4 regions of the Sporomusa aerivorans genome follow, and region 2 is predicted to be linked to each of the others. Evidence: riboswitches for the same ligand, from Rfam matches in the RefSeq annotation. Region 2 holds a riboswitch; each other region holds the start of a gene.

Region 1 (7,396 bases), 630 kb from region 2:
TTTATAGCCAGGTTTTTGCTTGCGGGGACAAGCAGCCGAAACATAACAAGAATTAATTCTCCAAATTCGAATTCACGGGAGAGGGTTTATCTTGCTGGAAACAGAAATGAAACAGACGGTCTTAGTCATAACCAGTCTCTTGATGGCAAAAAATAATGTATGTGTTATCAACAATTTTCGCGGTTCATCTATATATGAAATAAGCAGCGGGTTGGATTGGAGTTTCATTGTATTGGACGAAAGGATTGAAGATGGTGCTGGGAAAAGACATTGCAATCATAAAAGGTAATATAGCGTTTACGCCTAGTTTCGGCCAACTGAATATTGCCGAGAACAGCTTTGTGGTTATTCAGGGGAAAAAAGTTAAGGGGATTTATCGCGCACTGCCGGCTGAATACCGGAATATACCTGTAACAGATTATCAAGACGCCTTGATCATTCCCGGCTTTGTCGATTTGCATTTCCATGCGCCGCAGTTTGCCAACAGAGGGCTGGGTTTTGATCTGGAACTCTTGCCCTGGCTGGAGAACTATACGTTTCCCGAAGAAGCAAAATTTCAGGATGTAACGTATGCGCAAGCCGTGTATAAAAAGGTAGTCTCGGCGCTATGGCAATGGGGCACGACCCGGGTAGTGTTTTTCGGCACTATTCACAAAGCAGCCACCGCCAAGCTTATGGAACTGCTGGCAACGGCCGGTCTGGGCGGCTATGTAGGCAAAGTAAACATGGATAGGAATTCTCCCGGGATTCTCATGGAAACAACCGGACAATCGTTACTCGATACCGAAATGTTTATTAAAGAAACAATTGGCAGGTATGAACTGGTAAAACCAATTATAACGCCAAGATTTGTACCTACCTGCTCGCCGGAATTAATGAGTGGCATTGCCAGACTGGCAATGCAGTACAACTTGCCGGTTCAGTCACATTTATCGGAAAACACAGGCGAGATCGCCTGGGTTAGAGAACTGCATCCCGAATGTCAGAATTATGCCAGTGTCTATGATCAATTCGGCCTGTTTGGCAAGCAGCCGACCGTTATGGCTCACTGTATTTACAATGATGATGCCGAGCTGGCGTTAATGGCCAAAAATAGAGTTTATGTGGCCCACTGTCCCTATTCGAACAGCAACTTGGCTAGCGGGATAGCACCTGTCAGGAAATGTATTGAGCAGGGAATTCCCGTAGGTCTGGGCTCTGACGTCGCCGGCGGCCATGAGGTAGCGATGAGCAGGGTCATGTCCATGGCTATAGAGGTTTCCAAACTGAAGTGGCTGGCAAGCGGTAAAAAGGAGAAATTCCTCACTATACCGGAAGCCTTGTATCTGGCGACCAAAGGCGGGGGAAGCTTTTTCGGCAAAGTAGGCAGCTTCGAGGCAGGCTACGATTTTGATGCCCTGGTTATTGACGACAGCAGCCTGGAGGTGGCGGCAAGCAACCGGTATTCGGTAGAGGACCGGTTGAGCAGGTTTATTTATATAGGCGATCATCACAATATTATCGCCCGTTATGTTGCCGGTAAAAAAATAGAGAAACCTCAATTCTAAACAATAATTATCGTACAACACGACTTATTTCGACATTTTTCTTATCTGCTAGTGATTAAAATAGTAGCAGATAATTTAAAATGGACAGGCAAACCTTCCGAAAGGATGGGACGCAAAGCCATGGGTCTACAGATGTTTTCTAAGATTGCCAGGTTGCATCATGTAAGTAAATGATGAACCGGGCATTTTTATTTTGCTAACCATATATATGAAATTCCAATAAAGATCTCTCGTAGCTGGCAATAATAAGGAATTAAGGAAGGAAAAAGACATGGATCCGGAAAAACAAACCGTCCTGATTGTTGATGACATGAAATTCAGCAGGCATTTGTTAAAGTCTTTATTGGAAGATGACTATTATGTGCTATGCGCCAGCTCAGGGCGGCAGGCCCTGGAGTTGATCATGGCGCAGCCGGTCGATCTGGTTCTATTGGACATTATCATGCCTGATATGGACGGTCGTGAACTATGCCGGCAACTAAAAAGCGATCCTGTCACCCAGGATGTTGCGGTTATTTTTATTTCTGTTAAAGATGAAACGGAAGATCAAATGCAGGGATTCGCCCTGGGGGCGATTGATTATATTACCAAAAATACCGCACCCGCAGTTGTACAGGCGCGGGTACGGTGTCATCTTGAGTTGAAAAAACAGCGTGACAGACTGGCTAAATGGTCTTTCACCGACGCGCTTACCGGTATTCCCAACCGGCGGTATTTTGACGAAACGCTGGGAAAGTTATGGTGTTATGCGTTGCGCAACCAGGATCTTTTATCATGTCTGTTAATCGATATTGATTTTTTTAAGAACTATAACGACAGCTACGGTCATATGGAAGGCGACCATTGCCTGAAAAAGGTGGCCGGGGCCGTACAGGCGGCTCTGCTACGGCCCATTGACACAGCGGCCCGGTACGGCGGTGAGGAATTTATCGTGCTGATGCCTTCAACTCCTTGCGCCGGCGCAGTCCGGGTAGCTGAGAGAATTCAGGCCAATATCCGTGAACTGCGCATAGAGCATCGCCTCTCGGGGGTTAGTAACCTGGTTACAGTCAGTATCGGTATTGCCACCCTTAAACCGGATAGGCGTTATGATCCTGCGGTCTTGATAAAACGGGCGGATTTTGGACTCTATAAGGCCAAAAACGAAGGACGAAACAGGTTTGTTATTATCGAATAGGGAGCGGGTTAAGCCGTAGGTTGGTTTCCTCTCGTATCTATTAAGGGCAGTGCGGGTTTGGTCGGCCAGAAGTAAATAAGCTACGGCAAAGGGCTGTGCTGAAACAAGTGTTTCAGCACAGCCCTTACAAGTTATTGCCTGTACGAGCGTTAGCGTGGCAGGCTTATTTCAATTTGCCGGTCGGTTTTCGCCGGCGGTCTTGCTGCAAGCCGGCGGGCAGTGACAGCCAATACGACTCCCAACAGTAAGGCTGTTAAATCGATGCCGGCGGTCATCCAGTCGCGCGCTGCGATTGCCGGCGCCAGCCCAACCTTGGTTGTGAGGGCATTGATCAGCGGCAACCCCAGGCAAAGCAATGCGGCGAAGCCTGTTTGCTCCGACCAGGCGCGCTCTGGCGGGCGCAGCAGGGCGTGCAGCAGCATAATGAGCCAGACACTGAAAAATACCGTAATTTCTCCTTCAGACCGGTTGGTCATTGCCTGCGGCAATAACCGGTTGGCCCATAAATAGGTAATGCAGGCAATAACACTGCCCATGATGACTGTGATGTTCAGGGCTTCGGCGGTACGGTACATAACATAGGTCAACTGGTTGCTGCGGGCGTAGCGGCGGCGCCGCTTCACCGTAAAGAAAATGAGGCCGGTGGCAATCATAGCGGAGCTGATCAACCCGGCGGCAAAATACAGCCAGCAGACAGGATAGCCGCCGAATCTGCCAATATGCAGCCCGACCAGGGTGCGGTAGGCTGTAACATATTTATTCCAGGTGGCCTGACTGCCAAGCAGTTCGCCGGTAACACCGTCAAACGACGCCTTGGCGCTCATGGCCACAACTTCACCGTCAACAGTGCGGAAAAAAGTGACCACGGCCTGTCTGTCGCCAGGATTGGTAACGCGGACGTAGGCTATGCTGTTTTTGCCCAGTTCGGCTTCCGCTTTTGGCAACAGTTCTGTCAGCGGCAGCAGTTTTCCCGGCTGATTGCTGCGGGGACGCTCAAAGTTTGTCGACGCTACCGCCGCCGGTCCTTTCCAGGCGCTGCCGTATAATATCTGCGGAACGGCTGTGCTGAGCAGAAAGAAGGTGATTGTCAGGCCGGTATAGGTGATAAGTATTACAAAAGGCAGGGTCAGCACACCTGTCATGCTATGGACATCAAGCCAATTGCGCCGCCAGCGCAGGCGGAAAAAATCCTTAAACACCTGACGTCGAATGGCGACTCCCGAGACCAGGGCGGCCAGCATGACAACCGAGGCTAAGCTGACAAGCCACATGCCGCTTTTGCCGCTGTGCAAGTCATAATGGAAACGCGCAAAGAACTCCCCGCCTTCGGTTTCCGGCGCTTTTATTACCCTGCCGGTCTGCGGATTTATCTGCTTCTCCAGGGTTACAGTATCTTTTTTCCAGATGATGGTCAAATCAGGATGGCGGTTTTGCGGCATGGCTATCATCCAGAGGTCGGCCCGGGGCGCAAACAGGCGCAGGCTTTTATCGGCAGCGGCTGCGGCCTGCAGCGGCTCTGCCTGGCTGCTGCGGACATTGGGCTGCATCCAGTGTGTTATTTCCGGCTCAAATACCGCCAGGGTACCGGTGAGAAAGATAATAAATAACAGCCAGCCAAATACTAAACCGCCCCAGGTATGCAGTTCACTCATCGCCAGGGTAAAACTTCTGTTTGGTTTTGCTTTGTCCATACGACTCTCCTTTATCTTGACAAGACTGCGGCCAGCGCCGGCAGGCTGCAAAATAATGTGGCAATCAGTATATCACGCCAGGCACGCTGCGCGCTCGGAGCGGCAAATGACCAGAGCAGCGCAGCCAGGGAAATGAAAGCCGGCAGCAGTGCTAAGAAAAACAGGGTATCGACTTTAGGCCAGGGCAAGCAGAGCGCCAAAGTCGCCAATATACCGCTAGTCAGCGCATAGCCGCCGAAAACGGCGGCTAGAATGCGAAGGCAGATTTGCGTTTGTTTATACTGTAAGAACATATTAGCTTCATTCAGTATAGGGGCGAAACCGGCATGCTGCAGCAGCCGGCTGAGGTAATTCTGCAAAATTCTATTCATGACTATACGCTCGCCTTATAGATTCCAGGTTGCCGATAATTTGTAGGTGCGGGGCCCGCCCAGCGTGGCATAATACTCGCTGCTGAAACAACCTGCCCAGTAGTGTTTGTCAAACACGTTTTCCACACCAAGCCGGAAGGTAACCGGTGTATCATTAATGACGGTTTTGTAGCGCGCACCGATATCATAACGCACCCAGCTTGGAAGTTTTAGCTTGTTCGCATTATCGATATACTGGGAACCGGTATATACCGCCAGGAGAGAAAGCGTTAAATCCTTATTCCACGGCGTGTCCCACTCGACGCCGGCATTCATTGTCCATTTAGGTACGCCAAACGGGGTATTACCGTTGTTGGCGCTGATATTAGAACGGGCCAGTTCGCCGCGGGTATAGGCAATTCCGCCTAACAGACGGAGGTTTTTCGCTATACTGCCGAAGGTGTTCCATTCAACGCCGCGATTTTTCTGTTCGCCGTCATAGGAGTAGATATTGTCAGTAGTCATATAACTGGGCATGTTGATTTGAAAAAAGGCCAGCGTATTGGCGAAATTTCCCTTGTCCCATTTAATACCGATTTCCTGCTGCTTGGTTTTATACGGCGACAGTACTTCATTGGCGTTATCATACGTTACACCCACCACGGCTCCGGGTGAAAGCGCTTCAATATAGTTGGCGTAGAGTGACACCGAATCTCCCCATGGTTTGACTACGAGGCCAACCATCGGCAGAGTCGCGTTGGCGTCCTTAGTAGGAGTTGACGTGGGTGCGCCGGTGGCAAGGGTATTGGCATATTTATAGCTGGTCTGGTTCACATTTTGCCGCCGAGCCCCTAAGGTTAACTGCACTTTGTCTTCATCAAAGGTAAGTGTGTCGGCCAGAAGATAGCTGGAAAGCTCGGTAACAAGGGTCTTGTTGCCTTTTGCCGGCGATGCCAGGCTATTATAGTAATCGGCAAGCGAGACAGGGTTATAAAGGTTCGTTACATAATTACCGGTGCCGGAAGTATATGCATTGGAATAATCGGTATCCTGGAAGCTTGCCCCTAAAACGAGCTGATGTTTTACCGCACCGGTCTGATACGTGCCGCGCAGTCCAAAATCGGCGGAAGTAGTGTCAGTCCAGAAGTATTGCTTAAAAACATTCCGGGCCTTTACTGTTCCATCCGGGGAGAGATTCACATGATTGCCGTTGATGAGGCCGGTGGCTCTGGACGATAGTTTGCCGATGCCGGCATACGCGGTTAAATTATCCCGGATGTCATATTCGCCCTTAAACAGGACACCATTATTCCGTGTTGTAGCTGACGTTCCTTTATACACATTGGTTGAACCGTCCGGAGCGTCTGGTGCTGCCGCAAACGTTTTGGGTATGTTATACATGGAAGTGGCTCCATTGTCATAACTTTCCTGTGAACCGTAGGCATCCAGGGATAGCCGCCATTTGTCTTTTCGATAATCCACTCCCAGAGTGCCCAGCAGCCGGTCTTTGGACTGGCCGTTGACTTCGGTGTCACCGTCTGCATAGACGCCGTTGAAACGAATGCCCCATTCTTTGTTTTCGCCATAGCGGCGGCCAATATCAATATGACCGCCCAGGTGGGACGAGGAGGTATAGCTGGTGGTAAAGTTCGTGATGTCCTCCTCGCCGGCGCGTTTGGGCACCAGGTTGACGGCGCCGCCCACCGAAGTGTTTACACCGCCGTAAAGAAAGGAACTGGGACCCTTAAGCACTTCCACCCGTTCCAGAAATTCAACCGGAACATGGTACTGCGGCGCCAATCCCGACATACCGTTAAAGTAGAGATGCTGATAATTTACTTCCAGCCCGCGGATCATATAGTTCTCATTGTTATGGCCGGTGGAGGTGGTAAAGCGGACAGAGGGATCATTAATGAGGACATCATACAGCGTACTGGCCTGCTTATCTTCCATGGTCTGGGCCGTATAGCTGGTAACATTAAACGGTGTATCCATAAAGTCCTTATTGCCCAGGACGCCAAGATTTGCCCCGCGGGCCACCTGTCCGCCGGCATATACCGGCGGCAGAGAATGGTCACGGCTGGCGGTGACTTCAATTCCCTCCAAAGTGAATTCATGCTGCCCGGCCGTTTCCGCCGCATTCTCGGCATATGCAATTGCCGTTGTGTGCCAGAACAGGCTGCTGCCGATCAGGGCATACAACAGCCTTTTTCGGGCTAGCGATTTTTTTTGTTTCTTCATGCCATTCGACTCCTTTGTTACAGCTTGTAAAAGATAACCGCTCCCGTATGAATTATAAGTACAGATTTTACAACAGTGAGAATAGTTATCAATAATATCTAATAGAATAGCAAGAGTAAGCAGCGGAGTAAATGGAGAAATTTCTAAATTGGCCTAGATTTTTTTCTAATAATACCGGCGCCGGCTAGGTTATACGCCAGATTTTATTGACAAGAACTGGGCATAAATTTATAATAAACTAGAAATGATAATCAATATCAAAGGGCGGCTGACTGCCGTAATCCGTTTATTTATCCTCTGACTAACCCTCTCTAAGACTCCCCCTTCTGTAAGTGGGAGTAAGAGCGGATAAGTCCCGGGATAAGGGCAACTAACCTTCAGATGGGGTTA
Region 2 (7,396 bases):
GTGTATAATTTTCGATTTTCTGCCCGGCATCTTTGATGTCGGACAAAGTTTGCGGATCTTCAACCGTATGCAGTCCATCAACAAAAAAGGTTGCCTTAGCATTGTATTTTTTCAATACGCCCAAAATTTGTTGTATGATAGCACGGTCTGTCAACCCATCAAAAGTCAAAGCAATATGCCGGGAACCGCTTTTATCGCCAGTAACAATTGTTGCCTTTTCCTGGCTTTTTTGCAATTGGGCTAATGCTTGTGCAGCCTCCTGGTCGGCGTTATACAAATCGTCAATGGCTATATTCGCTTGAGTTGCCCCTACTGGCTGCGCCTTAAAATATTCCCTATAAAGATATAAGGCCGATAAGGAAATTCCGGCAATAAAAACTAATGCTAATATCAATGTTCGGATTTTCATGGGTAATGCCTCCTATACTTACAGGCTCCAGTAAGAGTACACCTCTGCCGCAAGGTGTTTAAATTCAACTACATTTTTAATATCAACAATTACGTGTTTAGACTGGTTTCTGTCCTCGTTAAACATTCTTTCGATATCTGCTGTCCCTAAATCCTTAAACTGCTGATGTCCCACTAAGAATATCAGACAGTCGGCATTATGAACATCTTTTATTTCCACAAGATTGAGAGCTAATTCTTTTTCGAACTCTGCCTTGTCGACAACTGGATCGACCACTGTTACAGCAATTCCATATTCAGCAAGCTTTTTACAAATCTCCACAGCCTTGGAGTTGCGCATATCAGGACAATCTTCTTTAAAGGTAACTCCCAGTATAACCACATTGGATTTCTGGACATTTTTACCGGCCAGAATCAATGTTTTTATTACATTATGAGTAATAAAAGCTGCCATACTGTCATTAATTTTGCGGCCGGCGGCAATAATCTCCGAGTGATAGCCAAGCACCTCGGCCTGATAAATAAAATAATAAGGATCTATGCCAATACAGTGACCGCCTACTAACCCTGGATAAAACCCCAGGGCATTCCACTTGGTATTCATTGCATCAATAACATCCTTTGTACTAATGCCCATTCTGTCAAAAATCAGGGCCAGTTCATTCATAAAGGCAATGTTAATGTCTCTTTGGGCGTTTTCCGCCAACTTAGCAGCTTCCGCAACTTTAATGCTGGCTGACCTATATACGCCGGCTGGAATAACCAGCCCATAAATAGCGGCAATGTTTTCCACTGTTTCCTGGTCTATGCCGGAAATAATTTTTATAATATTATCCAGCCTATGCACTTTATCACCAGGATTAATCCTCTCGGGAGAATAACCTACTTTGAAGTCTTTGCCACAGCTCAGGCCTGATTCTTTTTCCAAAATAGGTATGCAAACATCTTCAGTTACCCCCGGATAGACTGTTGATTCAAAAATGACAATACTGCCTTTTGCTAAGTTCTGCCCCACTATTCTGCTGGCATCCACAACAGGTGATAAATTCGGCGTTTTATCGCCATTTATCGGCGTCGGTACGGCAACAATAATCACTTTAGCTTCCTTCAGCCTCGTTTGCTCAGTGGTAAATTCCAGAGTTGTATTTTTGACTTTTTCATTACCAATTTCATGCGTGGGATCAATCCCTTGTTGGTAAACGGCAATCTTTTCCTGATTAATATCAAAACCCAAAGTTTTGACTTTCTCCGCAAACGCAACGGCTATAGGCAACCCCACATAACCAAGACCTACAACAGCCAGGTAATCTTTTTTTGCCTTTAGCCTTTCAAATACTTCCAATGTCACGTAATTCACCTGCTTATACCATTAAAAATAGTGTGTCAGCTGAGTCCAAACAGTTTTCCCTTTTTCGCCGGTAATTTTGTCGGCCAGATCGTAATATTCCACACCGGCAACCAAATCTTTGGCCACAGTATAATTTAGTCCTACACCATAGCCTTTCACACCCTGCATAGAATTGCCTTTTCCATTCATTCCATGAGAGATATAAGTGCCTCTAGCCTGATTGTAATATTTTGCATATAAACCATAGGTGCCCGGCCTGTATGATTTCAGGTCCCCATAGTTAAAGCTGAGAACATAACCGTCACTGTTTCCCTTGCTGTCTTTCAGGCTGCCATCCAGGTACATAGCCCCAATACTAAAATTGCTGAAATTGTAGTTACCGCCAATATGCCAGATGGTGTTGCGCCTGTCAGAACCGTCATCCAGCCGGAAGCTATATGCACCGGCAGTAAGATTGTAATCAAAATCTTTATAGCCTGCCGTTGCTGCAAAGGTCGACTTTGTATCATTGGTTTCGCCGTAACTTAGCGAATAATTTATCGGATCGCCGAAGTCAGCTCTAATGCCGGTAAAACCGCTATCGTAGATATTTCCTTCTGCCATAAGATAACCGAACTTGCCGGCCTTAACCTTGGTTGTACCAACTTTTCCGTCTAAGTACAGGCGGGAAAGCTCGAACTTATTATTATAGTTTTTTATACTCTGCTGCCCCTCCAGCATGCCATACAAATGCCATTCCTTATTGATTCTGGTGTCGGCGCCAAGATACAGCCTGAACCCTGATGCATCTTTATCCCACGGAGCAGCACCGCTATTATTCGCGTAATGATAACGAAGTTCACCGTCAATATTTACTTTATTGTTATTCTTGCGATTACCCACCTGCATAAGTTCATCCATGAGGCTATTATATGTAGCCAGGTCAATATGCCCCGGAATACTCGCCTTTAAACTATCGCCACCAACATTGTACGAACTGGACAACGTCCTGATTTCAACCTTATCACTTTTCTTGCCTGACGCTACTTGTTCAACCGCAGCAGTTCCTTCAATGCGGTTTATCACTTTTGTTGTGAGTTGGGCGAATTGTTCTTTAGCTTTTTTCATATCAACGCTTGGATCGCTGATTATAGCTGAAGTAATCTGGGCCATTTCATAAGTAAACTCATTTCTTTGTTCGCTAGGTATTAGCGGCAATGTTTTGGCTGTAATTGTAGAAATTGCATAGGCGAATTCAATCTTAAAAGTTTCCTCGTTGGTAACAGGCGCTGATAAAAACTTCGTTGCAATTTGCGCCATTTCATAGGCGAATTCATCTTTGGTTATTTCTGCGTTCGCTGCTCTAATAACAGCCTGGCTACCCGGCTCGACCGGCTTTTGGGCTTGATTTGGAAAAACCCCCTGATTTCCTTGGAATGTCGCTGCCGCTAACACCCGAGGCTCTATTTCTCGATTGCCACCCCGCACAACTGCAGTTGTTTTAACTGGGCTCTCCCGGCCTTCTTCACTCTTTGGCGTAAGAGCTGCAACGGCCTTGCTCCGCCCATACTTACCGGTAATGACATCGAGCGCCTGACGGGATTTGGCCGAATCTCCCATCGCGCTGGCTGTACGTGCCATGCCTGACAGCCCTGCCAATTCTCCCTGGGGTTGGCCGGCTAACAGTTGGTATTGTCTATAGGCGGCGCGATTGTGATTTTTCTTAACTAACGCTTCAGCATATTGCTGGCGGTAAACCGGATCCGGATACTTGGCCAGCACCAGTTCGAACAAGGCTTTGCCGGCAAGATACTGATCAGTATTGATAAGCGTTACGGCATCTGCCGCTACGGCCTCAACACCCGCAGGGTCCTTGCCGAGTAATCGACCATAGTAACCAAGTCCTTCCGCAGTACGCCCATTTAGCATCAACTGGAATGCCAGTAATCGCTGACTGTTATCATCACCTGGCTGCCGCTCAGCAAGATGGCGATAGATTGCCAAAGCCTGGTTTTGTTTACCGAGGTGAAGATAGCTTTCGGCCAGTGACCTAAGTCCGGTAAGCGGCGCTTGCGAATAATCAGGCCATAACCGCTCTCCTTCTTGCACTGCCAGTTCATACTGAGAGGTATTGCTGAGCGCAATAATATAATCGGCTGCAAGCGCTTCTTTGACAGGCAAGTTTTTTATGTATTTTCCCAATATGGAAATAGCCTTTTGTTCCTGTCCGGTGTGCATATACACAGTGGCTAAATTATGCTCCACCTTTGTCAACCGGTCAGCTTTGTCCGGGCTGTCAGGCATGAGCCGTTTTGCCCGCTCCAAATCCCAGGCTGCCTGACGGTAATCTTTCATCTTGAGACTCAACATTCCACGGCGTAAATACACTTCATAATCGTTAGGATTCTTGGCTAATAGCCGTTCATAGCAGACTGTCGCTTCGGCCTTATCACCCGAGAGCAAACTCATTTCTCCCGCCCAAAAAAGCGCTTCCCTCTCGCCGCTAGTAATGAACGGCTGCAGCACAGCCATGGCTTTATCATACTCTTTCAGCTGAAAATAAGCAGTGCTAACACTGCGGATCACAGAATAAGGCATAGCAGTGCCGGCGTGCCGTTCAAATATATTGACAGCCTGCTCATTTCGGCCTGCCTGTTGCAAAATAGTAATATAATCCGACAAAGCGGCTGTATCTTGCGTTTCTCCTGCAACAGCACGTTCAAAAATAGCAAGTGATTCTTGATATTGACCAGCCTGCGCCATCTTCACCGCCTGCGCATGCAGCAACTTTTGCTCAGGCTGCGCTGAAATTACAGGCCGGTCAATAGTCGCTGTCTCTGAACCCTTGGACACAGGTGCATCATCTGCCAGCCTATACATACGCAAGCTTTTCTCATACCATTGCGAGTAGTGCTGCTTGTTCGGGCTAATTTCAATAACCATTTGAAATAGCGCTTTTCCACCGCCTGTATTGCCCAAAGATAAAAGAGCCACGGCATCTTCTGCCGCACCGGCAAGCATTCCCTGATCTTCTGTCAGTACCTGGCGATACATAGCCAAACCTTTATCCAGCTGACCGGCATATATCAGCGTATAAGCCAAGCCGGCACGGAACCGGTGATTTTGCGGGTTTTGGGCAACAAGCATCTCAAAACCGGTTTTAGCAAGCGTCACCCGGCCGGTACGAATATAACACTCTGCGACACAATACAGCACCCTGTCAGGCATAGTTTCCAGCTTCGGCCAGGTTGCCTGGGCAGTTTCTACAACCTGCTCATATCGGCAATCGTCAAATAAGGCGACAATAGCCTCTTCCTCTGCGGCAGGCGAATGTATACGGACAGAATATTCCCGACCCGGATCGGCAACTACGGCTGGCGCCGCTTCACCGGTATTATGCTGCGAGGCCATTAACGCCGAAACAATAGCCAGCCAAAACCGTCGATCTTTCAATTGTCACACCTCTTTTTCGGTAAAGATGCATCGATCCTATGGCGAGTTCACTTTCTAAACAAGATTAGAATACGATAAAATTCCATTTATTTCCTGCATAAAAAAATAAAAATGCCTGGTACACTCACAAAAATACTTGCAAGAGCAACCAGGCAGTCATAGGCATAACGCCGTTAGACCCACGGCTTTGCGTCGCCGCCTTTCAGCGGGTATGCCAAATCTTTTAATTGATATATTTTATTTTACCCGGTGAGTCCAGGTGTTGTCAATTTGTATTTCTTGACTAAATTCTCCGTACTTGGTCAGCCATTCAAACACCGTTTCAGCCGCAAATTCCGCCATTCCTTTTCTAAACAACATATCGGCCTTACTAAAACTATCATGAAGCGGTTCCGCTATGAGGTAAGGTATGGCAACGCAACGCATACAAGCCCTCTTAGCAGCTTCCACACCAGGCTGAGCATCTTCTAAGACCAAACAGTTCTCGGCGGGTATTCCCAGCCGTTTGGCAGCTTCCAAAAAGATATCCGGGGCTGGTTTGCCTTTGGCAACATGTTCGGCAGATAAAACCACATCAAAATAGTGCCTTAAGTTTGTTACAGACAAAACCAGCTCAATGACCTCGGGAGAAGAACCGGACGCAAGGGCTGTCGGGTAATTATTTTTCTTAAGTATATCCAACAATCTGATCATCTCGGGAAAGACGACCGTATTGGCTTTAGCGATGTCAGTGTAATATTTGTTTTTCTTTATCATTAAGTTCTCGATTGTTTCGCTTATTGGGTGGTATTTTATAATATCCCCGATCATCTCTCTGGAGCCAACGCCTACATACTTATTTCTCATTATCTCGTCAAAGTCAATGTCATACTCAGCTAGCAGTTTCCGGTCTGACGCAAAGTAGTTAGGTTCACTGTCCACCAAAGTCCCGTCCAAATCAAAAATTACGGCTTTGATTTTGTTTCGATTCACCACACTAGCCTCCTTCGTAAAATCCTACTTTACCAGTATCGTCGCAATAAAGCAGACTTAGCTTCAGGTGAGGGTTTAACCCCATCTGAAGGCTAACCTTCCTTATCCGACGACTATCCGAAAAAGTTCAGGCAACCAGGAACAAGCAGCGGAGCGATGATAATAGTTACCAGCCCCATGAATACCATGGCAATGCTGGCAACTGCCCCTTCCAACGCTCCTTTTTCATAGGCTTTGCTAAGCCCCGTCCCGTGAGCTGATATGCCAAACATCATGCCCTGAGTAATTGGACGTCTAACCCATTTCAGCAGAAGGGACGATACTAAAACGCCGGTCAGGCCGGTGATGATAACAAAAACGGCGGTTATTGTCGGATTGCCGCCTATCGTTTGTGAAACATTAATGGCCAACGGAGTTGTGATAGACCGCGGGGCCAGGCTGGTTGCAATCTGTGAGTTTATTCCCAGTCGTTCGGCGATTGCTACGGAAGTCACAATTGCAACCATTGCCGCACCTGTCACGCTGATTAGTATTTCGGTGATATACGTCTGGACGACTCTCCTATATTTATATATAGGAACGGCCATTGCTACAGTTGCCGGTTCCAGCATAAAACTCAAAAAATGCCCACCGGTATAATAAGCGGAGAAAGAAATGGAAGCTGCTCCTAATATAACAATTATTGTCACCGGACAAATTACCAGAGGCGAAAAAATTAAATTGTTCGACCATTGATAAAGGCGCTTAGCTCCCAGATAAACACCTATGGTCAGCCACAGACCGAATAATATCAGCATAATCGGTCGCCCTTACGCCGATAGCGGCTTACCGCCTCTGTAGCCAGAATGACGAAAACTACGACAGCAACGGTACTGGACACGATTGTGAAGAGTAAACTAAGTAAAACAGGGTTACTAAACGAATTTTTATATTCAATTATACCAACAGACGATGGAATAAAGAATAGCAACAACTCCGCAAGTAAAAAGTTTGCACCTGCCTCTATCCATTTTAGGTCAATGAACTTGCGTTCCATCAATAGAAAAAGCAGCGCCATACCAATAATACTGCCGGGAATGCCGATATTTAAAATTCGTGCTATAATCGTGCCCAGCAAACTAATGCCGCATAACAATGTAATTTGCAAGAGCAATCGCAAATATTTCATTTTTCTTCACCTCTCATGTGTTATAGTTTACAAAAGATTGAAGAAGGAATAAAATACTTGTTATGTAT
Region 3 (7,396 bases), 360 kb from region 2:
GCAGATCAGATTCCCTGTGCGGAACTGGTTATAACCGACGAAATTATCCGGGCCTTGTGCGGCCAACCGGTTATCGAGTTTGACCATCGCCTGGAATTTGTCCAAACCATGGGGCTGGATGCCATCTGCCTGCATCCTTGCGCTCCTTTATCGCCCCAGGAAAGTTTGGTGCAAGGGGAACTGGTATTTAACGATTTGCCCGGATGGATTGAGAGTGATTTATTCACTTTCGCCGTCCTGGACGGGCCTGTTGGCTGGAGCGGCAAACTCTTAAGCTTTGAGGACATGATGCGCAATCTGGTGCGCGGCAACAGTGAAATGGCGGCTATCGTCGCGGCTGTTGAGAAGCTTAACTTAGCTGCCATGGAACGACTGGCCGGCGGTGGGGTTAACGGGATATTGCTGGCAGATGACATTGCCTTTAATCAAGGGGTTATAGCCCGTCCGGCTTTGCTGCGCTCCTTGTTGTTTCCGTCATATGCCCGCCAGGTTGAGTATGCCAAAAAGTTGGGCTTGCCGATTTTCTTTCATTCGGACGGCAATCTGACGGCAGTGCTGGATGATATTGTGGCTGCCGGTTTCGACGGTCTGCAGTGTATTGAAAAACTGGCCGGCATGGATATCGGCGACATAAAAAGCCGATATGGACACAAATTATGCCTGTGGGGAAACCTGGATCCGGCTGAATTGCTAAGTACACGCAGTTCAGCTGAACTTGCCAGCCATGTTGAACAGATTATCCGGGACGGCGGCAGCGGCGGCGGACTGATCTTCGGGACTAGCAGCGGTCTTTTTGACAGAATGAATCTGGATAGTATCAGGACAGTATATAAGGTGGCAAAAAGTACTGTGATTTAAACCGAAAATGGAATCTACTACAGATCCTATTTTATCCTGTGGCTAACCGCTCTAAGACTCCCCCTTCTGTAAGTGGGAGTAAGAGCGGATAAGTTCCAGGATAAGGGCAACTTAGCTTCAGATGGGGTTAAAGCCCCATCTGAAGCTAAGTTTACTTTATTATGAGACACGTGAAGAAATGGCCGGAGCCCGTCATGGGCTCCGGCCATTTGTATTTCGGCTTTTAGCTAGAGGTTACCTATTTTTGATTGGGTCGCGTCCGGCAACGTACATATTCGTGCCACGTTATTCAGGCGGCAGTGAATTAAACTTTGAAGGTTGCCACTGATGACTGAAGTTCAGAAGCTATTTGTGCCAAAGCCTGGCTGGAAGAGGCAATCTCCTGCATAGATGCTGATTGCTCTTCTGTCGCTGCTGAAACGGTCTGCGCCTCGGCGGCGTTTTCCCTGCTGATGCTATCCACCTGCCGGACAGCGGAAACCATAGCGTGGCTGCCGGCCGCAAGCTGGTCGATAAATTCGGTTATATTCTGGATTTGTGAAGAAAGTTGTTCGACAGCATCGGCAATTGTCTTAAAGGTGTTTCCGGCTGTTACAACTACTTCAATACCTGTTTGTACTCCATTGGTATTATTTTGCGTAACAGCGATGGCCTGAGTCATGTCAGTTTCATTCTTTTGGATAAGGCTGGCAATTTTTTGTGCCGCCTGGTTGGATTCTTCCGCCAGCTTGCGGACTTCTTCGGCGACAACTGCAAAGCCGCGGCCTGCTTCTCCGGCTCTGGCAGCCTCTATGGCGGCGTTGAGCGCCAACAGATTGGTTTGTCCGGCTATTGCGGAAATCAGGGTAACAATTTCGCCGATTTCGCGCGAGCCTTGTGCAAGATTGCCAATGGTTTTTTGGATTTCTTCAGATTCTGTCCCGATAATTTTCATTTGATCGCTGACTTTGTTAATCGCCTTTCGTCCTAGTTCCGCGGACTCGGCTGTATCACCGGCGATACGCGTGATCTGTCTGCCGGTTGTTGCAATTTGCTCGATGCTTGCTGACATTTGGTCTACAACGGAAGACATGTTGGTTACTGCAGTTGCTTGTTGATCTGAACCTGCGGCGATATGGGTGATGGAATCAGCCACTTGGTTGGCGGCGTTGGCCGATTGCTGCGCGCTGGCGGTTAGTTCTTCACTGGAAGCTGCCACCGTTTCCGCCTTGGATTGTACTTTTTCGACCAGATTGCGCAGTTTGCCGGCCATTTGCCCGAAAGCCGCCGACAGCTGCCCAATCTCGTCTTTGGAGTGAATCCGGTTTGCACGGTGTCTTAGGTCGCCCTCGGCCAGCAGGAGTGCTTCATCCCGGATTTGGACGATTGGCCGGGTAAACCGGATACTGATATATACCACAAGTAAAGCTCCGAGCAGTATGCAGATGACGGCTGCCATAATCAAAATTGTGCTCAGTGTTGCCACGGCGCGGGTCGCTTCGGTTTCTGGCGCGGTTACGATCATAAGCCAGCGCTGACCGCCGGGAAGATCGATCGGTGTAAAAACACTCAGCAGAGATGTATTGGTAAGCGTATAGGTTCCCCGTACCTGCGTTCCGGTCTCACCGGCAGCCTTAAACAGTGTAATCAAGCGCTCATCCAGTTCGCCGCTGCCCAGATTAAGCTCAGGGTTGATTTTTTTATCCAGCATGTTTAATTTTCCGACAAACTCCGGTTTAGCGCCATGCGCGAGGATCATGCCTAAATCGTCGGCAATCATACCATAGCCGCTGTCCAGAAAGCTAAGGTCTTTGACAACGGCGTTCAATTTGGTGAGTGGAACGGTGCCTACCAACACGCCGTTTAGTTTACCGTTATCCAGTACTGGTACCGAAACAGTAACCGACAGCAAGCCTGTGGCTTTTAAAATCATGGGGTCCGATATGACAGGTTTTTGTGTCTGGACTACTTTTTTGAAATAATCGCGGTCGCCCAGGTATACAGTGTCGCCGGCGGCACGTATAGAATTGCCGTCAGAAAAAACAAAGTTGAAGCCCTGAAACCTTTCGTTGCGTTTTAACGCTTCCGCCATGGCGGTGACGATTTGCTGCCGGTCGTTGCCGCTCCGGACATAGGGATTATTGGCTAAGTCCTGAAGATATATGACCAGTTCATGGATGGAAGCCTGAACGCGCTGGGAGTAATCAGTGCCGATTGCCGCCGCCGTCTCATCGATACTTTTGGAAAGTGATTGTTTGGCGAAGTAATAGCTCAGTCCGGTTAAGAGACTTAGCGATACTACCATGAGCGTAAGGATAATGATCAGCAGACGGACGCGAATACTAGATAAATTAACTTTCAAGATATTTACCTCCCGTATACTTAAGCTTATAGTGCGTACATAATCTTATTTCGCAAGATTATGCAGAAAAATGACATCAATCTATAGACAGACTGATGTCACAAATTCACAGTTAAATGCAACTTGGCAGTCAATAGATTATATCTTTAGACCCATAGCTTTGCGTCCTTATCTTTCGATAAGTTTGCCAATATGTATATTTTTTTGTAAACCAATGTCATTTTTTATAATCTTATTATTTTTCTTACAATTATGCAAGGCCGGTAGATATACTTTTAACCTATATAATCTATAGGTATACCGCTATATTTGCTTTGACGCAAAATAACCACATAGGATAAACCTATATAATTTATAAACATTATAGTATTAGATCTATGCGCTCCTTTATGATATAACTTGATTAAAAGATTAAAAATGCTGAATATACTGAAAAACGAACACTGTATTCCTGACGTTGCCCTTGCGCTTAGTAATTTAAAAAAGGAGCGATCAATATGGTTTGTACGTCACTACGGGACTGGCTGGCCTTTCTGGAGCAAGAGACCTATTTGAAAACGGTGACAAAAAAAGTTAACCTACAACACGAGCTGGCTGCCCTCGGTAAAAAGGCGGATGGCAAATATGCATTAAAATTCACCAACACTGGCAGGGACATGCCTGTTGTCACCGGCTTTGCCGGGAATCGGGCTTTGATGGCTAAAGCAATGGGGGTTGAAGTTGAAAAAGCGGCAGAGCATTTTTCCTGGGCGCAAACCAACCCTCTGGACTGCACTCTTGTCGGTAAAGACAAGGCGCCGGTGAAAGAATGCATTACCTTTGATGTGGACCTTGCCAAGCTGCCGATACCTGTGCATCATGAAAAAGACAGCGGTGCGTACATTACAGCGGCGCTCCTGATCGCCAAAGACCCGGAGACCGGCGCGCGCAATGTTGCCATTCACCGGCTGCAGGTTACCGGACCTAACCGTCTCGGTGTTTTAATTTTGCCCCGCCATCTGGCCCACTTTTATCAAAAAGCCGAAGCCCAGGGGAAACCCCTTGAAATTGCCCTGGCCATCGGTGTTGATCCTATTCTCCTGTTAGCCTCACAGGCTTTGGCGCCGCTGGGTTTTGATGAGTTTACCATTGCTTCGCGTTTATACGGAAAACCGCTAGAACTGGTACAATGTGAAACGGTGGATTTGGAAGTGCCTGCCCAGGCTGAAATTGTCCTGGAAGGACGCCTGCTACCCGGAGTACGGGAAATGGAAGGACCTTTTGGCGAATATCCCAAATATTATGGTCCTGCCTCTTTAAAGCCTGTTATTGAGCTGACGGCGATGACTACCCGGCAAGCTCCGATTTTTCATACCATCGTGCCGGCAACTATGGAGCATTGCTTATTGGGAGCCATCCCCCGGGAAGGCGGGATGCTGCAGCTTATTCGCAATACCGTCCCAACGACGCTTGGCGTGCACTTAACGCCAGGCGGGACTTGCCGTTACCATGCAGTCATTAAAATAGACAAGAAACAGGAAGGCGAAGCTAAAAATGCCATGTTCGCCGCTTTTAGCAGCAGTCATGAAATCAAGCATGCTGTTGTCGTAGATAAAGATGTCGATATTTTTGACATGGAGGACGTAGAATGGGCTATAGCCACCCGTTCACAGGCCGGGCGCGACGTAATGATCGTTGCGCAGGCCGCAGGCAATATTCTTGACCCTTCGACCGATGAGGGGATTGGCGATAAAATGGGAATTGATGCGACAGTTCCCCTTGCGGCGCCCCAAGACCGCTTTGAACGGATACGCATCCCGGGAGAAGAGGTTCTCAAGCTGGAAGACTATATTAAATAGGGGGCACTATGGGAATCATTGTGGCCATTACAGGCGCAACCGGCGCCATATACGGAGTTCGCCTGCTAGAGTTTCTTAAGCGGCTAACTATTGAATCACACCTGGTTGTCAGCCAATGGGCCATGGAAACCCTGCGGCTGGAAACAGCCTATTCCTTTGCGGAATTACAAACGCTTGTGACTCATGTGTATAATAATAATGAGCTTGGTGCGGCGATTGCCAGCGGTTCCTTTAAAACAGCAGGTATGGTTATTGCGCCTTGCAGTATGAAAACCCTTGCGGCTGTTAGCTGCGGGTTCAGTACCAATCTTATTCTGCGGGCTGCTGATGTCACCGTAAAAGAGGGGCGCAAGCTGATCCTTGTTACCCGTGAAACTCCCCTTAGTTCGATTCATCTGGAAAACATGCTGAGACTTTCCCGGCTAGGCGTGGTAATGATGCCGCCAATGCCGGCCTTTTATAACAAACCTGCCAGTATTGACGACCTCGTTGACCAGCATGCCGGCCGGATTTTGGATCGTTTGGGGATTGAACATAATTTTATCCAGCGCTGGCAGTAATGATTGCCGGTGAGGTTTTCGGGGAAAGCGGCTGTTGACAATCGGCGGCAACAGGCATGCAAATTCATACTGTGCCGGCCCTTCTTAAATATTGCCTTTTTTAGCGTGACGACCGGGCAGCATAAAGGCTAACCCACTAGTGATAGCTGGCGGGTTAGCCTTTTCGTGTAATTGCAAGACTGTGTTTGGTACGTAAGATTCAAACCTGTGTTTTCTTTAATCTCAGTGTTTCCTGCGCTATGGCAATAAACTCCTGAGCTGCCCGCGGCAAATATTTGCCGGCGCGGTAAGCGGCAACCAGCTTGCGGGTAGGTAACGGATCATTCACCGAAAAATAAAGCGGCCGTTCCGACATATTGCTAAATAACACAAAGGTGTCGGGAATAAAGGCCACCCCCACGCCGGCAGCGACAAAAGCATGGGCGGCCTCGGCGCTTTTAGTTTCGAGGATAATTCTCGGCTCAAATCCGGCCTGACGGCAAAGCTCAATAGTGGTCTGATGCAGTCTTTGACCTAAAACAATAAAAGGGTCTTTGTGCAATTCGGTCAGGTCCATTCGTGGCCGGGGATTTTGATCCCAGGTCGCATTGTGTCCTCTTGCCTGCGCGGGGTGATGCGGCGGCAGTGCGAGCACGAGCTCTTCGGAAAGGAGCGGCGTATACGCAAACAAATCTTCCCGTATTGGCAGGGTCATAATGGATAAGTCTGTGGTACCATTGCTAGCGTAGCTTTCGAGTTCAGTAAAATTTGCTTCGATCAGAATGATTTCAATACCGGGAAACTTTTGCTGAAACGCCAGTAGGATACTGGGTAAGATATAAGCGCTTCTAAACGGGGAGATGCCGATGGTAAGCCGGCCTTTCTTCAGTTCGGCAATATCGTCAATTTGCTGGGAGAGCAAGTCTTTTAAATCTAAGATACGCTTAGCTGTTTCCACATACAGTTCACCGGCAAATGTAAGGCGTAAGGGAGAAGACGAACGGTCAAACAATTGAATGCCGAGCCTTTGTTCCAGTTTATGAATAAACTGGCTTAATGACGGCTGAGCAATATATAATTTCTGGGCAGCTTTCGAGAAACTTCTTTCTTCCGCCACTTGTAAAATATATTGCAGTTGTCGGAAATCCATGGCGCAGTCCTCCTTATTCTTCACTATAAGCATATAGGTTAAAACTATAAAAATTATAAACATTATAGTATTAGATCTATTTGTTTATCTATGATATAACAGAAACAGAAGAAAGACAATGCCGAATTTACTGAAAAAAGACAATAAAGAGAATTAAATGTCTATTTATGGCGGCAATTATCATGACTAGCTAATGGTGACTATATTGTGAAAAATATGAACAATGTTCGGTAATGTCGTAAGTGATAAAGGGGGGTGAGATTGGAGGTCGGGGCGGCATTATAGGCTGCTAAGGAGAGTTAAACTAGGTCTTATTAATGATACCTAAAGTGTAATGAAAAAGATAATAACGGATGGATGGTGGTAAACAAATGGACAAGGCATGGATTGTCTTCGGCTGTACGGTAGCTTACATCATCATTACCACAGTGGTCGGCATGTGGTCGGTAAAGACAACAAAGGACACCGACAGTTTTATGACGGCCAAGCACCAAATGAGCGCCTGGGTTGTGGGGATACTGCTTATGTCGGAATTCATCGGCCCTGGTGCCACTGTTGGCACGGCTCAGGGCGGATTTGAAAAAGGCCTGGCGGTTGCCTGGAATTCATCTACCTTAGCTATCGGCTATTGGTTGTACTCCTATTTCCTGGCGCCCAAAATGAATGCGCT
Region 4 (7,396 bases), 680 kb from region 2:
AGAATCTACGATACCAACAGCCAAAAACTAAAAATAGCACATTGTGGAAATACTTTGCCATATCCAATATGCTAACCAATGAAATCTATATTGGAAACATGGTTCAAGGCAAATACGGCAGTATTTCCTATAAAACCAAAGAGAATAAACCCATTCCTAAAGAGCAATGGATTAAAGTAAGTTGCACTCATGAGCCTATTATTGACCGCGAACTTTGGGATAATGTGCAAGAGCTAATAAAGGAAAAGGCTAAACCGTTTTCTGTCGGTACGATTGGGATATTTGCCAAAAAAGCAAAATGCATGTATTGCGATTATGTAATGCGTTCTACCAAAAGTCATGACCGCTATTATTTAAAATGCGAAACAAAACATGTTGCCAATGAAGCATGCATAGGTTCGTTTATATCGGTAGCAGAGCTTGAGAGAGCTGTGATAGCTGAACTTAAGTCTATGATAACTGAATACCTTGACAAGGATGAACTAGAGCAGCAGGTCAGCATTACCAACAACTTGAATGAAAAAAGAGAAAAGCTTAAAGCCGAAGTTACCACATTTCAAAGAAAGGCTTCGGAATATGCCAAAGGCATTCAGGATGTTTATTTAGACAAATCCAAAGGCATCATTACCGAAAGTGAATTCCTGCAATTCTATCAAAATTTTTGCAAGGAAAAAGAACGTCTTGAAATGCAGGCAAGTAAGACAAGAGATAAATTAGAAATCATAGAAAGAAAAATGCAGTCAGCTGACAGCCGCCGCCAGATTATCGAAGAATATCTAGATATTACAAAGCTTAATCGGGAAATGACCGTAAAGCTAATTGACTTCATTCGCGTTGGCAAGCGAAGCCCTGAAACCAAGCAGATTCCCATTGAAATTCATTGGAATTTTTAGTCCCCAAAATGTTGCCGATACACAATCGCCCCAGAACAAAAAGCCCGGTCGACATATGAGCATCTGATTGCTTGTACCGATGACCCCTGCGTAAAAGATACTCTTCGTTTTCTGTGGCAGCGGGAAGTAGTACATTTCCAACGGTTTGGCGAGGCCTTAAACGAGGTTCAGGAATGGATGTGCAAGAGCAAACATATGTGGAGCGGTCATAAGGGCGGGTGTGAATAAAGGATTTCCCGAATAGCTGCAAGATACTCTCTGTCTATAGGCAGAGGGTATTTTATTAATATGGACTAGGATGGTTAAGGATATCTTGAAAAGACGAAAGACGGGGTTCTCCAAGCAGGATTTTAACTTTGGGTTAAAGTCTTGTTAAGGTGTTTGAATTGTAGAGAAAAAAATGCTACAGTGAATTTGCGGATTAAAGAAATTGATTGCGGGATTAAGTAAGACAAATTATAAAGGGCAAACTTATCGAAAGATAAGGACGCAAAGCTATGGGTCTAAAGGCGGAAAGCCTATGACTGCCAGGCTGCCGTTTGGTTCTAATGGCCAAGCGCCTCATAAACCAGCTATGGGGCTGGTTTATTTTTTATAAATAATATTATAAAGCCAATGTTGTGTTGGTATATACAAGGAGGATGGCTGAAAATTGTGCCAGGCTAAAGAGTAATGTTTTTTGCAATTAATTAGCGGACTACTAACTCCAAGATTGTTGAATTTTTAACGCCCTATTGATTGGCTATTTTTCTGTTTCGAGGAGGTTAAATAATAATGAAAAAAATTATTATTGTCTTACTAATGCTCGTTAGCGGCATTCCCTTGCTTGTGTCGACTCTAATTTCCCACTCTCTGTTTACTAAACCACTGGAAAGTGATTACTATGCGATTAATGCCAGCAAGGCTGAAGTTTTTAAGACCGAGACCCAGGCTTACCTCAATAAGCACATGGAGGTAATTAAGGCGGTTTCCCGTACCACTGCCGTAAAAAATCTTGACTTGCCGGCAACCAAACAATTACTCGCCGACTTAAAAAAAACCTACTCCAATATTGATATGGTTATTTCTGATCTAACAGGTAAACAGGTTGTCAGAGGCGATGATGCCAAGTTGGTCAATGTGTCCAGCCGGTCTTTCTATCAGGAAGCGCTCAAGGGTACTGAAGAAGTTATTTCCGAAGTACTAATCAGCTCCAGAGACGGACAGCCGGTAGTAGTACTGGCTACACCCATCCGGGCAGATAACGGAGCTGTTGTCGGCGTATTGCAGGCCAATCTTTATCTAAATATTTTTAAGGACTTTGTAGTTAACCGCTCAGTTAACGGAGTTACTGCTTACATACTGGATCAAGATGGAAAAGTAATCGTTCATCCTACAGCCCAGGTGTCGGGAGAACGTACTGATATGAGTAACCAGCCTTTTGTTCAAACCGCATTAAAGGGTCAAAGCGGTTCTGAAGAAATTGCGGGGGAAAACGGTGTTCGCAAATTAGCAAGCTATGTGTATGACCCCAAGACACGCTGGGTTATTTGTATGGAGAAGAACTATGAAGAGTATGATGCGGTTAGTAAAGGAATGCTCCTTACCAATTTAATGGTTTGGGTTATCACGATGATTGTGGTGATCTTCATTAGTATTGTTGTTTCCAACCGGCTCACTAAGCCCATCACGCAATTGGTAAGTGCGACAGAAGCGCTGAAAAACGGTAACTTAAATGTAAGCATAACGAATCATAGCAAGGATGAAATTGGTAGGTTGGCGCAAAATTTTGACGCAATGGTTAAGGGACTGAAAGACCTGCTTAAGGATGTTTCCGTTTCCGCTGGCGTGGTTTCGGCAGCCGCTCAGCAGCTAACTGCGAGTGCGGAACAATCGGCGGCTACCGCTGAGCAAGTGACAATAGCAATAACCGACATCGCGGAAAGCGCTGAAAAACAAGTGACTACTGCCAATGATACCGCAGTGATTGTGACCCGGATTGTTTCCGATATTCAGCAAATTGTTGCCGATTCCAGTACAGTCGCCAACGTATCGGCCGGGACCGCTCAGTTGGCTGCAAATGGCGGCAAATCAATAGAAGATGCCGTCGGGCAGATGCAGAACATTGAAGCCAGCGTTGCCAATTCGGCGGCAGTGGTGACAAAACTGGGGGAACGTTCTACAGAAATCGGCCAAATTATCGATACTATCTCCGGTATTGCCAGTCAAACCAATCTGCTGGCCTTAAATGCGGCAATAGAAGCAGCCCGCGCTGGCGAGCAGGGGCGGGGATTTGCCGTAGTGGCCGATGAAGTGCGCAAGCTGGCTGAGCAGTCAGGCAATGCCACTAAACAAATTGCATTTCTCATTGGCGAGATACAGGCCGATACAGATAAAGCAGTTGTGGCTATGAACCAGGGAAATATCGAGGTCAAACGGGGAGCCAATATAGTTACTGAGGCCGGAAAGACGTTTAATGAAATTATTGCCATGACCAATCAGGTCTCAGAGCAAATCGGCGTTATTTCAAATTCTATAGAGCACATGGCTCAAAATAGTCAAAGAATTGTGCATGGCATTCAAGAGATTGACAGTATGAGTAAAAACAACGCCAGTCAGACAATGCAGATCTCAGCAGCTACCCAAGAACAGGTTGCCTCTGTGGATGAGATCAGAAAGGCCAGTCAATCATTGGTGAAAACGGCTGATGAACTACAAAACGCGGTCAGCAAATTTTCTCTATGACAACTTTACGGTGAACAAACCTATTCCCAACAACTCATAGGCCGGTTATGAGACAGGCTTTATTCTCTAAAAACCGGTCGTGAGCGAAACCAATTTAATAAGAATGGAGCGATGAATTATGTCAAATGTAGGAATGCGTATTTTCCCTCATATCAATCGGCCGCCCAAAGCTTTAATCGATGGCTTTGCCGGTATACCTGTAGCTAATATAGCCGACAACATGAATCGCATGTCATGCATGGCTGCCAAACTTCGCCCCGTTAATGAGGTGCCCTTGCTGGGACCGGCTTTTACCGTTAAATCACGCCCGGGTGATAACCTTCTGCTTCACAAAGCGCTGGATCTTGCACAACCTGGCGATATTGTGGTAGTAGATGCCCAAGGGGACTTGACTAACTCCATTATGGGCGAATTAATGGCTCTATGGGCTGAGAAAAGAGGAATCGGCGGGTTTGTTATCGATGGCGCCATTCGCGACAGAGGGGCTTTGAAAAAAATGAGAATGCCTGTCTATGCGGCTGGAGTTACCCCGGCCGGGCCTTATAAAGATGGGCCGGGAGAAATTAATGTTCCCGTGTCTTGTGGCGGAGTTGTCGTTCACCCGGGAGATATTTTAGTTGGCGACGAGGATGGTATTGTCGTTATAAATCCGCGTGATGCCGAGATTTTACTGGAAAAGTCCAAGGCCAAACTGGCTGCCGAAACCAAAATAATGGAGGATATTGCCAATATGGCCTGGGATCGGACGTGGGTGGATCCGGCTCTTGCTGAAAGAAAAGTTGAAGTGATAGAAGAAAGAAGACTTTTTTCCCGGGCGGATATTAGCGTGCCTGTGACCATTATACCTAATGATTTGGCGCAACCGATTGATGCCATCGCGGTTAATATCAGTGTGGACGGAATATTGCTGCAAACTGAACAGTACCTGGCGATCGACTCGCTCCTCCGGTTATACCTGCCTAAAGAGTTAGGAAATATGGATGTTGTGGCCAAAGTCGTCTGGCAGCAGGACAACAGTTTTGGCTGCAATTTCATGGATATGCCCAAGCATGAACGGGCGATCTTGGATTACGTGACCTATTTCCACATGCGGTAATACACGAATCTGGGGAGGGGTGTAATTTGCATACTGATACAATGTTGATAAAGGCCAATTGTTTACGAGACTATTGTCAGCAGCTATTTACCAAAGTCGGTGTGCCGGCTGACGAAGCTTATATCAATGCCGATAATTTGGTGGACGCAGATCTGAAGGGCATCGATTCACATGGGGTAAGCCGTATGGCTATTTATCTCAAAAGATTGCGGTTGGGAATTGTTAACCCAGCCCTTCAACTGAAAATTGTGACGGAAAGCCCTGGTACCGCTGTTTACGATGCTTGTAACAGCCTGGGCGCTGTCGCCGCCGGCAAGGTAATGGCAACGACGATAGACAAAGCGCGTAGTACGGGAATTTCCTTTATCACGGTTTGCAATTCCAATCACTATTCGGCTGCCGCTTATTTTGCCCAAATGGCTTTAGAGCATGACATGATTGGATTTGCCGCCAGTAATGGACCGGCGCGTATAGCTCCCTGGGGCGGCACTGAACCGATGTTTGGCACCAGTCCCTTTGCTTATGCAATTCCGGCAGGTCAAGAGCTCCCGATTATTGCCGATATGGCAAGCAGTGTAGTCGCCAGAGGCAAAATTATTATGGCTGCCAAAAAGGGGGAGCCGATACCTTCAGGCTGGGCGCGCAATAAGTTTGGTGAAGATACCACCAATGCCCAGGAGGCCTTGGAAGGAACCGTATTGCCTTTTGGCGGCCCCAAAGGATATGCGATTGCTACAATGATTGAAGTGTTAAGCGGTATATTAGCCGGTTCTTGCTTTACCACGACAATAAAAGATTTATATACAGATTTTGAAAATCCAACTTGTACGAGTCACTATTTTGGCGCCATCAATCTTGCAGCTTTCGGGCCAGTGCAGGAGTTCAAAGCAACGATGGATCAATTCATAGTAAGTGTAAAAAGTAATCCCAAGGCTAAAGGCGTAGAGGAAATTTTTCTTCCCGGTGAAAGGGGTCTAAAGTTAAAGCAGAAAAGGCTTCAGGAGGGAATTCCCCTGCCACGAATTACCTTAGACAGTTTACGGCAGGAAGGAGAAGCATGTGGTATTCGTTACGACCTTGAATGAATGGCTAAGTAGAAGAATGTTTGTATTGGTATTGGCGGCGCTCATGATGGGCTATTTACTGCGAGTACCCGACAGTCAGCTTGTCCGCGTGCTCCTGGTGGCTTTATTTGCGTACATGACATTTGTTACCTCACTGAGTACGGGGATGAAGAGCTTCATTCAGGTGCTGGGACGGCCATGGGCTGCATTATGGGCTTTGCTGCTTATCCATCTGGCGACTCCGCTAACTGCCTACTTGCTGGGAACACTGTTTTTAGCAGATTCACCCCACGCAAAACTTGGATTGCTGGTAGGAGCTGCTATTCCGGTCGGAGTCACATCGGTAATTTGGACTGCGCTTGCTCAGGGCAATGTACCCATATGTCTCGCGGCTGTTACAATTGATACACTGATCGTCCCGGCGTTGCTGCCGCTTTACTACAAACTGATCATGGAGCAGTCGGTCATTATTAATTATACGTCCCTTGTTACCCAGCTTGTTTTAATGGTGACACTGCCAAGCATAATGGGCATGTTGCTTTTTGATTGGTCGGGTGGTAAAACAGCTGACTTTTCCAAAGGCATAGGAGGAGTAACAGCTAAGCTAGCCTTGTTTATTGTAATTCTCTTAAATGCATCGCTCGTAACACCGGATTTTAACTGGTCTGCAGATATTGTACAACTGACGTTCGTTGTGCTGCTGCTGGTAGCATCCGGCTACATGCTTGGATATGTTGGTTCATTGTGCATACCCAATAACTCCCGAGATACTATGGTGGCAATGATCTATAGTGTCGGCATGCGTAATATTAGCTGCGGGCTTGTCATAGCCATTACTTACTTTCCGCCAGCAGTGGCCGTGCCTATCACCTTGTGTATGTTGTTTCAACAGCCGATTGCGGCGGCGGTTCCTAATATTTTAAAATACTTCGACGAAAAGCGATTGTCGTGTTAGCCATATCCTGCGGGATTGGCTTTATTTTTTCTCGACATAAAAATACTAAGAGAATATAATAGTGGTATAAAATGTTAACCGTAAGTGAAGGGGATGAGCAGATGAGATGGATTTCAGCCGTTTCGTATAACAAGTATTTTAAGGTCTATCAGCCGGTTTCGGCTGCGTCGGTAAATAAGAATACGAAACCTGACATCTACCGGGCGGAGGACACCCGGGGTTCTCTTCAGGTTTTATCCAATTTATCAATTAATAATATAAAATATAAGCAGGATGTGTACCGCAGGCAGGTTGTGGATTTTAACACTCAGGCCAAAGATATGAATTTAGCGGCTAAGAGTGTGGCTGCCGGTGACTTCTTTGACAAAAAGTATGTTGACGCCAATAACAGGTCTATTACAGGCTTAGCCCAAAATGCCGCCAATGCTGCTGAATATGATGTGACGGTAAGTCAGCTGGCCATAGCTCAAAAAAATACCGGCACAAGAATAGCCCGTGCGGGTGCCGGCATACTGTCAGCAGGTACATATGCCTTTGGTATTACTGTTGGCGCTGGTGCGGAAAAAACAGTAGTTGTCCAATTGGATACAGCGGAAAGTAATTTTCAGATTCTGGGAAAAACCGCTGCGGCAATTAATGAAGCGCAACCCGGTGTAAAAGCAGA

Evidence for each region. Region 2 has a riboswitch for cyclic di-GMP ahead of SATMO3_RS26785 (tetratricopeptide repeat protein). Riboswitches for the same ligand answer to the same signal wherever they lie in the genome.
Region 1: linked by a shared signal. The riboswitch ahead of SATMO3_RS24070 (diguanylate cyclase) and the one ahead of SATMO3_RS26785 (tetratricopeptide repeat protein) in region 2 are both predicted to bind cyclic di-GMP.
Region 3: linked by a shared signal. The riboswitch ahead of SATMO3_RS25225 (methyl-accepting chemotaxis protein) and the one ahead of SATMO3_RS26785 (tetratricopeptide repeat protein) in region 2 are both predicted to bind cyclic di-GMP.
Region 4: linked by a shared signal. The riboswitch ahead of SATMO3_RS30130 (methyl-accepting chemotaxis protein) and the one ahead of SATMO3_RS26785 (tetratricopeptide repeat protein) in region 2 are both predicted to bind cyclic di-GMP.

What each region holds. Positions count from the first base shown of each region.
Region 1 is NZ_CP156926.1:4,987,606-4,995,001, reverse strand. Features, by position in the region: gene SATMO3_RS24075 (amidohydrolase family protein) at 228-1,547, shown strand; cyclic di-GMP riboswitch class I at 1,625-1,708, shown strand; gene SATMO3_RS24070 (diguanylate cyclase) at 1,819-2,724, shown strand; gene SATMO3_RS24065 (PepSY-associated TM helix domain-containing protein) at 2,874-4,415, opposite strand; gene SATMO3_RS24060 (hypothetical protein) at 4,427-4,786, opposite strand; gene SATMO3_RS24055 (TonB-dependent receptor) at 4,802-7,006, opposite strand.
Region 2 is NZ_CP156926.1:5,622,561-5,629,956, forward strand. Features, by position in the region: gene SATMO3_RS26775 (polysaccharide deacetylase family protein) at 1-409, opposite strand, end outside; gene SATMO3_RS26780 (nucleotide sugar dehydrogenase) at 428-1,750, opposite strand; gene SATMO3_RS26785 (tetratricopeptide repeat protein) at 1,778-5,188, opposite strand; cyclic di-GMP riboswitch class I at 5,329-5,414, opposite strand; gene SATMO3_RS26790 (HAD family hydrolase) at 5,426-6,160, opposite strand; gene SATMO3_RS26795 (LrgB family protein) at 6,274-6,957, opposite strand; gene SATMO3_RS26800 (CidA/LrgA family protein) at 6,951-7,328, opposite strand.
Region 3 is NZ_CP156926.1:5,263,841-5,271,236, reverse strand. Features, by position in the region: gene SATMO3_RS25230 (uroporphyrinogen decarboxylase family protein) at 1-858, shown strand, start outside; gene SATMO3_RS25225 (methyl-accepting chemotaxis protein) at 1,163-3,199, opposite strand; cyclic di-GMP riboswitch class I at 3,314-3,398, opposite strand; gene SATMO3_RS25220 (UbiD family decarboxylase) at 3,697-5,037, shown strand; gene SATMO3_RS25215 (UbiX family flavin prenyltransferase) at 5,046-5,597, shown strand; gene SATMO3_RS25210 (LysR family transcriptional regulator) at 5,797-6,726, opposite strand; gene SATMO3_RS25205 (sodium:solute symporter family protein) at 7,098-7,396, shown strand, end outside.
Region 4 is NZ_CP156926.1:6,302,877-6,310,272, reverse strand. Features, by position in the region: gene SATMO3_RS30140 (recombinase family protein) at 1-893, shown strand, start outside; gene SATMO3_RS30135 (manganese catalase family protein) at 918-1,121, shown strand; cyclic di-GMP riboswitch class I at 1,348-1,433, shown strand; gene SATMO3_RS30130 (methyl-accepting chemotaxis protein) at 1,668-3,617, shown strand; gene SATMO3_RS30125 (PilZ domain-containing protein) at 3,736-4,713, shown strand; gene SATMO3_RS30120 (Ldh family oxidoreductase) at 4,740-5,798, shown strand; gene SATMO3_RS30115 (bile acid:sodium symporter family protein) at 5,773-6,732, shown strand; gene fliD (flagellar filament capping protein FliD) at 6,834-7,396, shown strand, end outside.